DNA from 3 places in the Paraburkholderia terricola genome. Region 1 is predicted to be linked to each of the others. Evidence: riboswitches for the same ligand, from Rfam matches in the RefSeq annotation. Region 1 holds a riboswitch; each other region holds the start of a gene.

Region 1 (4,386 bases):
TCGACTTCCGTGTGCGGACAGCGATACGCGAGCCCCTTGAAGCTGATCGCGCGCGTGATGATGCGGCCGTCCACTTCCGGCAGCGCGACATGCATGGCGATGTCGCGCGAATTCAGACCTTGATTGTCCTTGAGCCAGTCGTCGCGGTTGCCGCCGCTCAGGATCACCTGCAACACCGGCGCGTCGCCGGCGAGCGCGAGCGGCTCGGGGTCGTCGATCGCGGACGCGGCGAACGCGGTCGTATTCAGCACCAGCGCGACGTTATGTTGCGCACAGAGCGACTGCACGACTTCGCGGCTCATCGCGTCTTTCAGCGACGTAATCGCGATCGGCAACGGATTCAGACCTTGCGCATCGAGCGCGTCGATCAGCGCATCGAACACCGCCGTATTGGCCGCTTGCAGATGCGCCTTGTAGAACAGAATCGCGGCCACCGGCGCGTCTTGCCGCCAGCGCGCCTGCCAGTCGGCGATCGTCGGCGTGTCGCGCTCGGGGTGGTAGAGCGTCGCGGCCGGCAACGCGCGCGGCGGCGCGGGCTCGCGTCCCCAACCGAAGCCGCGATACGCGATGCAGCGCAAAAACGCCTCGGCGTTTTGCGGGCCGCCTTCACGCAGATAACGCCATAGCTGATGGCACAGATCGGCGCTCGCGGTGCTGCGCGCAAGCAGGTTCGGGTCTTCCTGGAGATCGCCGGAGAACATCGCGAGCGTCTGCTGCTTGCGCTCGGCGAGCGCGACCACCTGCTCGATGCCGTAGGGCCAATAGGCTTCGCCGCCAAGATGATCGACCACCACGACGCGCGCATGCTGCAACACGTCCTCGACATAAAAATCGACCGAGGCCGGCTGCCGCAGATACGTGACGTTCGCGAGCCTCACGCTCGGGAAGCCGTCTCCGAGACGAGGAAACACGCTGGCGAGCAGCGACAGCGTGGTGTCGGCGGAACTGAGCACCACGATATCGGCGGGCCGCTGATCGATGCGGATCACGCCTTGCGTGTCGTCGACAAAACCACCCGGCGTGGTGCGCAGCAGATGCATGAGCGCTTACGCCTGTTGCGCTTCGGCGCTCGACGCCACACCGAGCGCCGCGTCGAATGCGCGTTGCAGCGCGTGCTGATCCAGGTCCTCGCCGATCAGCACGAAGCGGCTTTGCAGTCCCGCATCGGTTTCATGCGCCTGCCAGCGCCGATCGAAATAACTATCGAAACGCCGGCCCACGCCCTGGATCACCAGACGCATCGGCGCGCCCGGCAAAGCCGCGAAACCCTTGACGCGGTAAATCGTGTTCGTTTCGACGAGCCCTTGCAAAGCGGCGATCAGCGCTTCGCGCGATGGCGCGCTCGCCTGCACCACCACCGAATCGAATTCGTCGTGGTGGTGATCGGCGTCGTCGGCGGAACCGTGGTGATCGTGGCGCAAGTGGATGGTTTCTTCCGAAGCCGCCTCGAGACCCAGCAACGTGTGCAGATCGAGTTGGCCCATCTGCGCGCGCACGATCTTCACTTGCGGTGGAATCTCTTCACGAATGAGGGCTTCCACGGCGCTTTGCCGCGCGTCGTCGAGCAAATCGGTTTTGTTCAGAATCACCAGATCGGCCGCGGACAACTGATCCTCGAACAGTTCGTGCAGCGGCGATTCGTGATCGAGATTCGGATCGGCCTTGCGTTGCGCATCCACGGCGGCCGGGTTGTCGGCGAACTGGCCGCTCGCGGCGGCGGGGCCGTCCACCACGGTCACCACCGCATCCACCGTGAAGCTGTTCTTGATCTGCGGCCAGTTGAACGCCTGCACCAGCGGCTTGGGCAAGGCGAGGCCCGACGTTTCGATCAGCACGTGATCGATCTGCTCGCGGCGCTCGACGAGTTTTTCCATCACCGGAAAAAATTCTTCCTGCACGGTGCAGCACAGGCAACCGTTCGCCAGTTCATACAGTTGCCCTTCGGTTTCGACGCCGTTTTCGTCGCAACCGATTCCGCAGCCCTTGAGGATTTCCCCGTCGATGCCGAGCTCGCCGAACTCGTTGACGATCACCGCAATGCGCTTGCCGCCCGCATGCCGAAGAATGTGCCGAAGCAGCGTGGTCTTGCCGCTGCCGAGAAAGCCCGTGACGATGGTGACGGGGATCTTGCGCATTTGAGTTTGCATCGTGAGGTCCATTCGATCGACGGCGTTGCTGCAACAGGGAAAGACAGCAAGCGGGGTGAGGTCATGAACGCATGCCGCATCCCCGCGGCGTTCGTCCTGCGTGCTCTGGCCGGTATCCGGGCTGGCGAAAGCGCCGCTTCCCCTTCCCGTGCGAGTGATTTCTCGCCCAGTGGTTGTATGCCGACGCGGCCTTGCGCGTGGACATCGAAGCCGGCTCCGCGGTACGTGACGTACCGCATTTCGCTTACCGTTGCGGGGGCAGCACAGGTTGACCCGGTCCTTGAACGCGGGCGCCCTGTTTCCCGTTTAACTGCATGCGCAGGAGCGCGCACACGAGCACCAAAGTGCGTGCGAGTGTAGGCCCGCGACCCGGCGCAGTCAAGAAAACGCGAGGACGGAGGCGCTTATCGGATGGGGCGTCATGTGCTATCGTAAGCGCGCGTTTGGTGCCCGCACATGCATTCGCGTGTGCAGTTAAACGGGAAACAGGCCGCGCTTGCCGCGCTCAACCTGTGCTGTCCCCGCAACGGTAAGCGACCTGCGGCGCTCGATGGGTTTTATAGCGCCGCGCATGCGTTTTCGATGCCACTGTCCGACGAATGCGGACGGGAAGGCAAAGCGCATGAGGCCGCCAGCCCGGATACCGGCCAGACGCGGAGGCAGCGAACGTCACGCTGCCGGCCGCCGGAATCCGCGAGGGACGGATGTGATGGCGCTGAAGCACGGCGTGGTCCCCGCTTGCATGTATCTTGGTGAAGCGGCGCATTACGTCATGCCTGATATCCGTAGCACCGCATGAGTTCTTCCCTTTCCGCCGGCTCGCACGCCCTCCTGGCGCTTCGGCCCTTCCCGTCCGTCACGACATGGCGCGCGCCATGCATGCCGCGATGAGCCGCGCGTGGCTGATCGGCGCGGGCCCCGGCGACGTCGAACTGATGACGCTCAAGGCGACCCGCGCGCTCGCGCAAGCCGACGTGGTGCTGGTCGACGATCTGGTGAATCCCGACGTATTGCAGTTCGCGCGCGCCGACGCGCTGGTGATTTACGTCGGCAAGCGCGGCGGACATCCGTCCACGCCGCAGGCCGGGATCATCGTGCAGATGCTCGCGCATCTGCGGGCCGGGCGCAGCGTCGCGCGTTTGAAAGGCGGCGATCCGTTCGCGTTCGGGCGCGGCGGCGAGGAATTGCAGGCGCTGCAAGCAGCGGGCATCGACGCCGAAGTGATCAACGGCATCACGGCGGGCATCGCGGCGCCCGCGGCGATCGGCATTCCGGTCACGCATCGCGATCATGCGCAAGGCGTGGTGTTCGTCACCGGACATAGCGCCGGCAGCGGCGAGCCCGATTGGGCCGCGCTCGTCGCCACGCGCATGACGCTGGTGATCTACATGGGCATGCGGCGCTTGAGCGATATCGTCGGGGCGTTGCTCGCGGCCGGCATGAACGCTGATACGCCGTGCGCCGCGATCGAATCGGCCACGCGGCCCGAGCAACGGCATGCGCTGGCGCGGCTTGGAGAGTTCGCCGATACGGTGTCTCGCGCCGGGCTCGGCTCGCCGGCGATCGTGGTGATCGGCGGCGTCGCGTCGCTGGCTTTGGCGCGGAGCGTGCCCATGAAAACGCTGAGCGTCGGCGTCGGTTGCCGGTTGCACACCTCGGCCGTGCAGATCGAAACGGCCGTGCGCGCCGCGCTCGGGTCGCATACGTTCGACGAAATCAGCACGATCGCCTCGATCGACAGCAAAGCCCACGAAGCAGGCCTGCTCGAATTCTGCGCACGCCACGCGTTGCCGATCGCACTCTTCAGCCGCGAGCAAATCGCGGCGATACCCGTGGCCGAGCCTTCGGCGGTTGCACGCGAGCATCTCGGCGTGGACGGCGTTTGCGAGCCGTGCGCGCTGCTCGGCGCGGCTAACGTGTCGGCCGGGTCCGCTGCATCGGCTGCGTCGGCTGCGTCGGCTGCGTCGGCTGCGTCGGCTGCGTCGGCTGCGTCGGCTGCGTCGGCTGCGTCGGCTGTACCCAACGCCCAACTCCTCGTCCGCAAGACCGCGCATGCCGGCGTGACCGTGGCGATTGCCTCGATCATCGCCCGGACCGAACACGAACCGACAACCCACGACACCGAGAAACAGGACCTTCCATGAAAACCGATCCCGAATCGCATCAACGCATGACCGAACGCCGGCGCGAAGGCCACGAGAAAAAACAGGCCAACGCCACCGTCGAAAAGGGCTTGCTG
Region 2 (4,386 bases), 450 kb from region 1:
CGGCGCCGTCTTCGGCGGCCCAAACGGCGAGCCGTTCCAGATCGATGCTCGAATTGCGGCTATGCAGATCGAGATGCCCCGCCGCGAGTTTGCTGAGCTTGCCGAAGCCGCCGCATACGCTCAACCGCTCGACCGGCGCGCGCTTCATATGCTTGAGCACCGCGCCGACGAAGTCGCCCATCTCGATCAGCGCGATATCCGGCAGGCCGTAATGCGCGCGCATCGCGTCCTCGCTCGCGTTGCCGGTGCAGGCGGCGAGATGCGTGTAGCCGTTCGCGCGCGCGACGTCGATGCCCTGATGGATCGACGCGATATAGGCCGAGCACGAGAACGGCCGCACGATGCCGGTAGTGCCGAGAATCGACAGGCCGCCGAGTATGCCCAGGCGCGGGTTCATCGTCTTGAGCGCGAGCGCCTCGCCGTCTTCGACGCCGATCGTCACCTCGAAACCGCCTGCGTAGCCGTGCTCGGCGGCGAGGTCGGTGAGATGGTCGGTCATCATCTTGCGCGGCACCGGGTTGATCGCGGGCTCGCCGACCGGCAGCGTCAGTCCCGCGCGCGTCACCGTGCCGACGCCGGGCCCCGCGCGAAAAATCACACCCGGTTCGGTCAGCAGCCGCACGCGGGCGAACACAATCGCGCCGTGCGTCACGTCGGGATCGTCGCCGGCATCTTTCACGGTGCCCGCTTCCGCGCCGCCCGCGCCGTCAGCGATGAAGCGGCAGTACACCAGCGGCATCGGCACATGCTGGCCTTTCGGCAAGACGATTTCCGCAACCTCGCTGACGACGCCCGCGAGCAGCAGACGCGCCGCCGCGAGCGACGTCGCGGTGGCGCAACTGCCGGTCGTATAGCCGCTACGCAGCGGCGCGGGTTGTTCGGGCGTTTCTTCGCGCATTACGGTTGTCGCCGTGATTCGGATGACGTCGCGATGGCGGCCGTATCGGTTTCACGCGCGGCCTTCGTCACGTCCAGCAACGTGATCGGCAACGCCTGGCGCCACGTATCGAAGCCGCCGAGCGGTTGCGCGTCGGCCAGCGCGATGCGTGTGAGCGTGCCGCCATGTTGCTCGCGCCAGGCCGCGAGCGCCGCCTCGCCTTGCAAGGTGACCGCGTTGGCGACCAGCCGGCCGCCGTCGCGCAGACGCGCCCAGCACGTCTCCAGCACGCCCGCCGCCGTCGCGCCGCCGCCGATGAACACGGCGTCCGGCGCCGGCAGCCCTTGCAGCGCTTCGGGTGCGCGCCCGGCCACGAGTTGCAGACCCGGCACGCCCAGCGCGTCGCGATTGTGCTCGATGAAACGCTGCCGCTCCGCGTGCCCTTCAATCGCGATCGCGCGGCAGGTCGGATGCGCGCGCATCCATTCGATGCCGATCGAGCCGCTGCCCGCGCCCACGTCCCACAGCAATTCGCCGGGCGTCGGCGCGAGGCGCGCCAATGTGATCGCGCGCACGTCGCGCTTGGTCAACTGGCCGTCGTGGCGGAAAGCGTCGTCGGGTAAGCCGCAGGTCAGCGGCAGACGCGGCGCGCCTTCGGTCGCGCGGCATTCGAGCGCGATCAGATTCAACGCGGCGACATCGGGAGCGGACCACTGATCGGCGCGGCCGTCGATGCGACGTTCCAGCTCGCCGCCCAGATGTTCCAGCACGATCATGCGGGTCGCGCCGAAGCCGCGCGCATTCAGCAGTTCGGCCAACGCCGCGGGCGTGCGCCCATCGGCGCTCAACACGAAGACGCGCGCGCCGTCGTGCAAATGCGCGTTCAGCGCGGGCAGCGGCCGCCCCACCAGCGACACGGTCGCGACCTCCTGCAACGGCCAGCCGAGCCGCGCCGCCGCCAGCGACAGCGACGACGGCGCGGGCAGCACCCGCAACTCGCCGGCCGGCAACTGCCGCGCGAGCGTCGCGCCGACGCCGAACAGCATCGGATCGCCGCTCGCCAGCACGCATACGGAAGCGCCGCGCTCGGCCAGCAACGGCGCGAGATCGAACGGCCGCGGCCATGCCGCGCGGCGCGCGGCGAGGCGCGCGGGCAGCATCGCCAGATGACGCTCGCCGCCGTAAATCACCGACGCCTCCAGCAACGCACGCCGCGCGGGCCGTCCCAAACCGGCGAAGCCGTCATCGCCCATGCCCACCACCGTCAGCCACGCAGGCATGCATCCATCCTCATTCTGTGTCTTCAAATCATGCGCTGTGCCACGCCGGTCAAAGCGTCCAGCCTCGTTGTGCTGTCCGAAAAAAGGCATAATACAGCCGCCGGTGCCCTTCGGGGCCGAAGAGGGAACACAGTGCCACTGTGGCTGCCCCCGCAACTGTATGCAGCGAGTCCGTTTGCGCTCCGCGCCACTGGTTTCACCGGGAAGGCAGCGGCGGACCATGACCTGCCAGCCAGGAGACCTGCCGGCGAGACTGTTCGTGCCAGCCTGCATCGGGCGGGGTGTACCGATGCCGCAGCAATGCCCGCCTCACGGCTTGCTCGGGCTTTCGCGCGACGCTAAACCCGGTGTCCGTCTTGAATCAAGTTTCGCCCTCCACCGTTTTGCCCGACGCGGCCCCAGCGCCACGGCCCTCGGCGTGTCCGGGGCTGCTGCGCATCGTCGCCGCGCGCGACGGCGGCATCTGCCGGATCAAGCTGCCTGGCGGCGAGTTGAGCGCCGCGCAGGCCGAGGCGATTGCCGAGGCGAGCGCGCGGCATGCGGCCGGCGTGATCGAGTTGACCAATCGCGCGAACCTGCAGGTGCGCGGCGTGCGTGGCGGCGAGGCAGCGGCGTTGAGCGCGGCGTTGGTGGCGGCGGGGCTTGGGCCCGATGGAGCGGCGCCCGACGCGGCGGCTGGTTCGGATGCGATGGCGAAGCGCGCCGCGCCGGCTTCCAACTCGCTCCGCGCGGCGGCCGCCGACGACGTGCGCAACGTGATGATCAGCCCCGCCGCCGGGCGCGATCCCTTCGCCTTGTTCGACACGAGGCCGCTGTGCGCCGAACTGCTGGCGCTGCTGCAAGGCGAAGCGCGCTTCGCGGCGTTGTCGCCGAAATTCGCGCTGCTGGTGGATGGCGGCGAGCGCCTGGCGAGGCTCGATCATCCGCATGACATGTGGCTCGCGGCGTCGCAAGTTCGTGACGGTGTGCGGTTCGTGTTCGGTCTTGCGGGTTGCCCGCCAGCGGTGGCGTTACCGCAAAACCCGGCTGCCGGTTGCGATGACTCGACACAAGCTCGTCGCGTGGACGACGCAGGCGCATTAGCCGCCGTGTCGTCATCGCAAGTCCCTGCGCTTGTCCGCGCGCTGCTGCACTCGTTTCTCGACCTCGCCGCCGCCGACGCCACGCGCATGCGTCACCTGCTCGCCGCGCGTTCCGTCGACGCCGTATTGCAGCGCGCGCAAACGTATGTCGATTTCCCGCTGTCACGCGACGCGTCGCTCGCGTCCTGGCATCGCGCGACACCGGCCGATGCCGCGCGTCGTCTCGGCGCGCACGCCCAACGCACGACGGAGACCTGGCACGTAGGCGGCCAGCCGCCGCTAGGCCGCCTCGACGCCGCCACCCTGCATGCCCTCGCCGCGCTCGCACGACAGCAAGGCAACGGCACGCTGCACGTCACGCCGTGGCAAAGCGTGCTGCTGACCGACATCGCGGCGCACGCCGTGCCAGCCGTGCTGACCGCACTGAACACGCTGGGCCTCGCCTGCGATGCCACGCAAGCCATCACGCGTCTGATCGCCTGCGCGGGCTCGCCAGGCTGCGCGAAAAGCCTCGCCGACACCAAGGCCGACGCACTGCGGCTCGCCGCGCGCTTGCCCGAGAACGTCGAGGTCCATCTGAGCGGCTGCCCGCGCTCGTGCGCCGCCGCGCATCGTGCGCCGTACACACTGCTGGCTGTGTCGCCCGGCACTTACGACCTTTATCGACGCGACGACGGCCACTCGGATTTCGGCCAGTGCGTCGCGCGCCAACTGACGATCGACCAGGCCGCCGACCTGCTCGACCACCTGGCCCGGAGCCCATAGATGCTTGATTACATTCGCGACGGTCAGGAGATCTATCGCCAATCCTTCGCGACGATCCGCGCGGAAGCCGATTTATCGCGCATCCCCGCGGACCTGGAAAAACTCGCGGTGCGCGTGATTCACGCGTGCGGCATGGTGGATATCGTCGACGCCCTGCAATTTTCCGCAGGCGCGGGCACCGCGGGCCGCACGGCGCTCGCGCAAGGCGCGCCGATTCTCTGCGATGCCGGCATGGTCGCGCAAGGCATCACGCGCGCGCGGCTGCCCGCGAACAACGAAGTGATCTGCACGCTCACCCACGACGACGTACCGGCGCTCGCTCGCGAACTCGGCAACACGCGCTCGGCCGCCGCGCTCGAATTGTGGCGTCCGCGACTCGCGG
Region 3 (4,386 bases), on a different replicon from region 1:
GCTCGATCGACGCGTTGCCGCTGTACGGATAGTACAGATCGTCGAAGCTCGGCGCGCGAAACGAATCCGAATAGCTTGCAGTCGCCTTCCAATGGCCGGTGATGTCGAAACCGTAGCCGAGATAGTAACTGTTCGCTCCGCCGAAATCGGAATACTGGTCGCGCCGCACATTGGCCTGAATCTGGTTGCGCCCAAAGCGCCCCGTATAGCCGACGAAACCCGAATCCACATGACGATCCGGCGCCGCGAACGTATCCGAGTCGAGGCTTTGATCGAGATGCTCATAGCCCACCTGCAACTTCTGCTGCGCGGCGAACGTGAAATCGTTCTGCCACGTGTACTGGCGATTGTCGGTATCGAAGCGGCCGTTATAGATGCCGTTGGTTTTCGACACGCTGCGGTCGTCGCCTTCGGAGACGATGAAGTGGGTGGTCCACCAATCGGTCAGCTTGCCGTTCGCGAACACCGACATCTGACGCACCTTGCTATACAGATTGTTTGAATCGGTCGGCACGCCATACGCGTTGTCGTAACTGTTGTTGCCGTTCGACTGGAAATACGTGACGCCCGCGTTCCATTGGTCGTTGAACCTGTGACGCAGCGAAGCCGAAATGCTTTCGTTCAGATAGCCGTTTGCGTTCGGATTGGCTTGCGGCGCCTCGCGCGGATTCAGCGACGAGAAGCCGTCGTCCTTCGAACGGGCGAGCGACAGGTTGAAGGTGGTGGCGCCGTCCTTATCCAATGCGCCGTTCACGCCGGCCTGCTGCGTCTGCGTGTGATAGCTGCCGTAGCCCACCGAAAAGTTGAAACGCGGAGGATGGTCGCCACCGTCTTTCGTGAACACCTGCACCACGCCGCCGATCGCGCCCGAACCGTATAGCGCGGACCCGTTGCCGTTCACCACTTCCACGTGATCGATCTGGTCGAGCGGGATCTGCGCGAGTTGCGATGTACCGAGGGTCACCGAGTCGACCCGCACGCCGTCGATCAGCACCAGCGATTGCGTCGACGACGCGCCACGCAAAAACAGACTCGTGGTCGAACCAGGGCCACCTGTACGCGAGATTTGCGCGCCGGGGGCGAGTTGCAGCAGGCCGGGCAAGTCGGTCGCGGTGCTGTCGGCGATGTCCTGCTGATCGAACAGCGCCGTCGGCGGAATCGCGTCGGCGAGCGCTTGCGGGCCACGCCCCGCCGTGACGACCACCGGCGACAACACGATGGGCGATGAACCTGCAGCCGCGGCAGCCGCGGACGAGGTGGAAGAAGACGCATCGGAAGAGGTGGAAACAGCAGCGGCCTGAGCGTGCACGACGAGCGGCACGCCCGCAAAAACGAGCCACGCCGCGCGAGCGATGGGGGACAGCATGGGATGACATTCCTGTGGGTAACGTGCGCGGCCCGCTTCCCCGCAGGCCGATGCGTAACGAGGCGCCCGCGCTTTTCAACGTTTTCGCGGACGTTCCTCTCCCTCTGGCCGGTATCCGGGCTGGCGACACATCGATCCCGCCTTCCCACGCGTGACGCGCAGTGGCACACTCGCACGTTCAGCTTCGAACACGCGATCAGGACCGACCTGCATGATGAATGCGGTCGCTTACCGTTGCGGGGGCAGCGCAGGTTCGCGCGTTCTGGCGAACGACGCGCCCTGCTTCCCGTTTAACTGCGCGCACTATGAAAGCGCGCGCGGGCACCAGAGTGCGGCCAGTTTAGGAGCGGCCCCCGAGCCCGTCAAGAATCGTTGATCGTTGCGCGATCTGTTCGGTTAAGTGCGGGTTATTGTCCGATGCGCGAGTACTTTTTCATCATATGGTCGATCAATGCCTGCATAAAGCGAGGTTGTTACGTCTCGAAACGAGACAAATGTCGGAACCCGCGATATTCCGCGCTAAAATGCGATGTCTTTAGAGGACGCAGCACATGCTCACCGAACTCGAAACACTTTCACAGAACATCGGCAAGCTGATCGCGATCAGCCAGCGCCACAACGAAGCGCGCCTCGCGCTCGAAGAGCAGCTCGCCCAATCACGCGCCGAAGTCGAAGCCACGCGCACGGAACTTGCAATGCTTCGCGAGGAACGCGATGCGCTGCAAGCGGAACGCGACGCACTGTCGGCCAAGATCGACGACGCCCAGGTGCGGCTGAATGCGATTCTCGAGAAACTGCCGCGGGCACGCGCGCACAATGAGCCGGACAACCAGCTCGATCTGCTCGAGCCCGCTCAGCATCAAGCCGAAACCGGGAGCGACGTGACCCGCCACGGAGAAAACGCATGACCACGAAGCAGATCGAAGTGTCGATTCTCGGCGTGCCCTATCGTCTCGCCTGCTCGGCTGAAACAGAAGGCGCACTGCTTGAAGCGGTCGCGCGTGTCGACGCCGAAATGTCGAAGATCCGCAATAACAGCAACGTGCGCGGCACGGATCGCATTGCCGTCATGGCTGCGTTGTCGCTGGCATCGGAACTGCTTAAGCTGCAAAGCAGCGTGCGGCACGGAGAAGCATTTCCCGCTGAGGAAATCCGGCGTACAATGCATCAAATGAACGAGCAACTGGGTACTGTGATCGAGCAGTACAGCATGCAATAACTATCTAGTGGCCGGTCGCGAGATTGGCTGCGGATTCAAGCGAAGTGCATGAGCGGTAGTCAATAAGACTCGGCAAACGTTTGAATTCCATCGTTTTAGTTTCATCGGTTTAGCTTCCCTGCCTGGTTCGCCAAGGTCATATATTCCTTGAACCAATGCCATGTGCACGGTTGCGGAAATTTGTAGCACGGGTGTGCGCGTCACTCTGTCTGATGTACCCGAAGTGTTGCTAACTGCGACCAATTCTGAACCCCCGGTTCAGGATGCCGGCCTAGCGGCTAAGGCGGGGACCTTATTTGGAACGGCATCGGACTTCGGTTCGGTGCCGTTTTTCTTTGGGCCTCGATTTTCTTCCGCATCTTCAAACCCTTAACGTTCCAATTCGATTCATGCGCTACTGGCTAATGAAGTCCGAACCGGACGAAGCAAGCATCGACCATCTCGCCAACGCACCGCACCGCACGTTGCCGTGGACCGGCGTGCGCAACTATCAGGCGCGCAATTTCATGCGCGACATGATGCAGGTCGGCGACGGCGTGCTGTTCTATCACTCGAGTTGTCCCGAGCCGGGCATTGCGGGGCTCGCCGAGGTATCGTCCACCGCTTATCCGGACCCCACCCAGTTCGACACGAAGAGTCCCTACTACGACCCGAAGTCGTCGCAGGAAACGCCGCGCTGGATGCTCGTCGACGTCGTGTTCAAGAAGAAGATTCCGCTGATTCCGCTTGCCGCATTGCGCGAGCACGAAGGGTTGAAGGACATGCGCGTGCTCGCCAAAGGCAACCGCCTATCGATTACGCCGGTGACCGAAGCCGAATGGCGCTTCATCACCCAACGACTCATTTGACATTGCACGTGCACGCGGCACGTTACGGCGCAATCCATGCGCCGAACTGCGCGCAGCAAGGATCAAGCCTGTCAGGCAACGTCAAATTAGGGAACCAAGCTCAGGTTACAAGCGCCTAACGGACTCGCAAACGCTGGACCGCAAACGCCGTGCCATTGGCTCATGCCGATGGCGTCGCCAATGCGCGGCGTTCGCTCCGATCGTGCATCACCTGTTCAGGCAAGGAGTCCAACAATGAAGAAAAACACCGCACGTGCAATCGCGCTCGCTCTCGCATGCATCGCTCCCACCGCGCTTGCGCTCACGCCGGCCGTGGCTCGCGCGCAGAACGCGCCGCAGTATCAGCCGGCGGGCGTGCTGTCGCTAAACGCACAGGCCAGCGCGGACGTGCCGCAAGACGTGGTCGACATCACGCTGTTCTACGAGCAGGAAGCGAAGGATCCGTCGGCGCTCACGTCGACGTTGAATCAGCGCGCCGACTCGGCGCTGCAAAAAGCCAAGGGCGTGAACGAGGTGACGGCGCGCACGGGTTCGTTCTCGATCTATCCGTCCACCGATCGTGACGGGCGCATTTCCGCATGGCGCGGCCGCACCGAGGTCGTGCTCAAGTCGCGCGACTTCGCCGCGGCTTCGAAGCTCGCGGGCCAATTGGCATCGATCATGCAAGTCGGCAACGTACAGTTCTCGCTGTCGCCCGAAGCGCAGCGCGCCGCGGAACAGAAGCTCACCGGCGAGGCCATCAAGTCGTTCCGCGAGCAGGCCGCTTCGTCGGCGCAAGCGTTCGGCTACGGCGGTTATTCGATTCGTGAGGTCAACGTCGGACACAACGGCGTCATTCCGCGCCCCATGATGATGATGAGCGCGCGCGCCATGAGCGCCGACGCCAAGGTCTCGGCGCCCATGCCGATCGAAGGCGGCACGTCGACCGTGACGGTCAACGTATCGGGTTCGGT

The links. A riboswitch is a leader RNA that binds a small molecule or an ion and turns the genes downstream of it on or off. The one in region 1 is predicted to bind cobalamin.
Region 2: it holds a riboswitch for cobalamin, as region 1 does, so the genes downstream of both, cobG (precorrin-3B synthase) here and cobW (cobalamin biosynthesis protein CobW) in region 1, are expected to answer to the same signal.
Region 3: it holds a riboswitch for cobalamin, as region 1 does, so the genes downstream of both, CUJ90_RS03665 (TonB-dependent receptor plug domain-containing protein) here and cobW (cobalamin biosynthesis protein CobW) in region 1, are expected to answer to the same signal.

What each region holds. Positions count from the first base shown of each region.
Region 1 covers NZ_CP024942.1:3,012,290-3,016,675, forward strand. The annotation lists gene cobN (cobaltochelatase subunit CobN) at 1-1,040, opposite strand, end outside; gene cobW (cobalamin biosynthesis protein CobW) at 1,047-2,147, opposite strand; cobalamin riboswitch at 2,238-2,506, opposite strand; cobalamin riboswitch at 2,575-2,813, shown strand; gene cobA (uroporphyrinogen-III C-methyltransferase) at 3,035-4,291, shown strand; gene cobO (cob(I)yrinic acid a,c-diamide adenosyltransferase) at 4,288-4,386, shown strand, end outside.
Region 2 covers NZ_CP024942.1:2,567,247-2,571,632, reverse strand. The annotation lists gene CUJ90_RS30145 (cobalt-precorrin-5B (C(1))-methyltransferase) at 1-898, opposite strand, end outside; gene CUJ90_RS30140 (bifunctional cobalt-precorrin-7 (C(5))-methyltransferase/cobalt-precorrin-6B (C(15))-methyltransferase) at 898-2,157, opposite strand; cobalamin riboswitch at 2,242-2,420, shown strand; gene cobG (precorrin-3B synthase) at 2,505-4,004, shown strand; gene CUJ90_RS30130 (precorrin-8X methylmutase) at 4,005-4,386, shown strand, end outside.
Region 3 covers NZ_CP024941.1:837,557-841,942, reverse strand. The annotation lists gene CUJ90_RS03665 (TonB-dependent receptor plug domain-containing protein) at 1-1,366, opposite strand, end outside; cobalamin riboswitch at 1,456-1,710, opposite strand; gene CUJ90_RS03660 (ATPase) at 1,918-2,274, shown strand; gene CUJ90_RS03655 (cell division protein ZapA) at 2,271-2,585, shown strand; RNA gene ssrS (6S RNA) at 2,698-2,879, shown strand; gene CUJ90_RS03645 (EVE domain-containing protein) at 2,975-3,433, shown strand; gene CUJ90_RS03640 (SIMPL domain-containing protein) at 3,668-4,386, shown strand, end outside.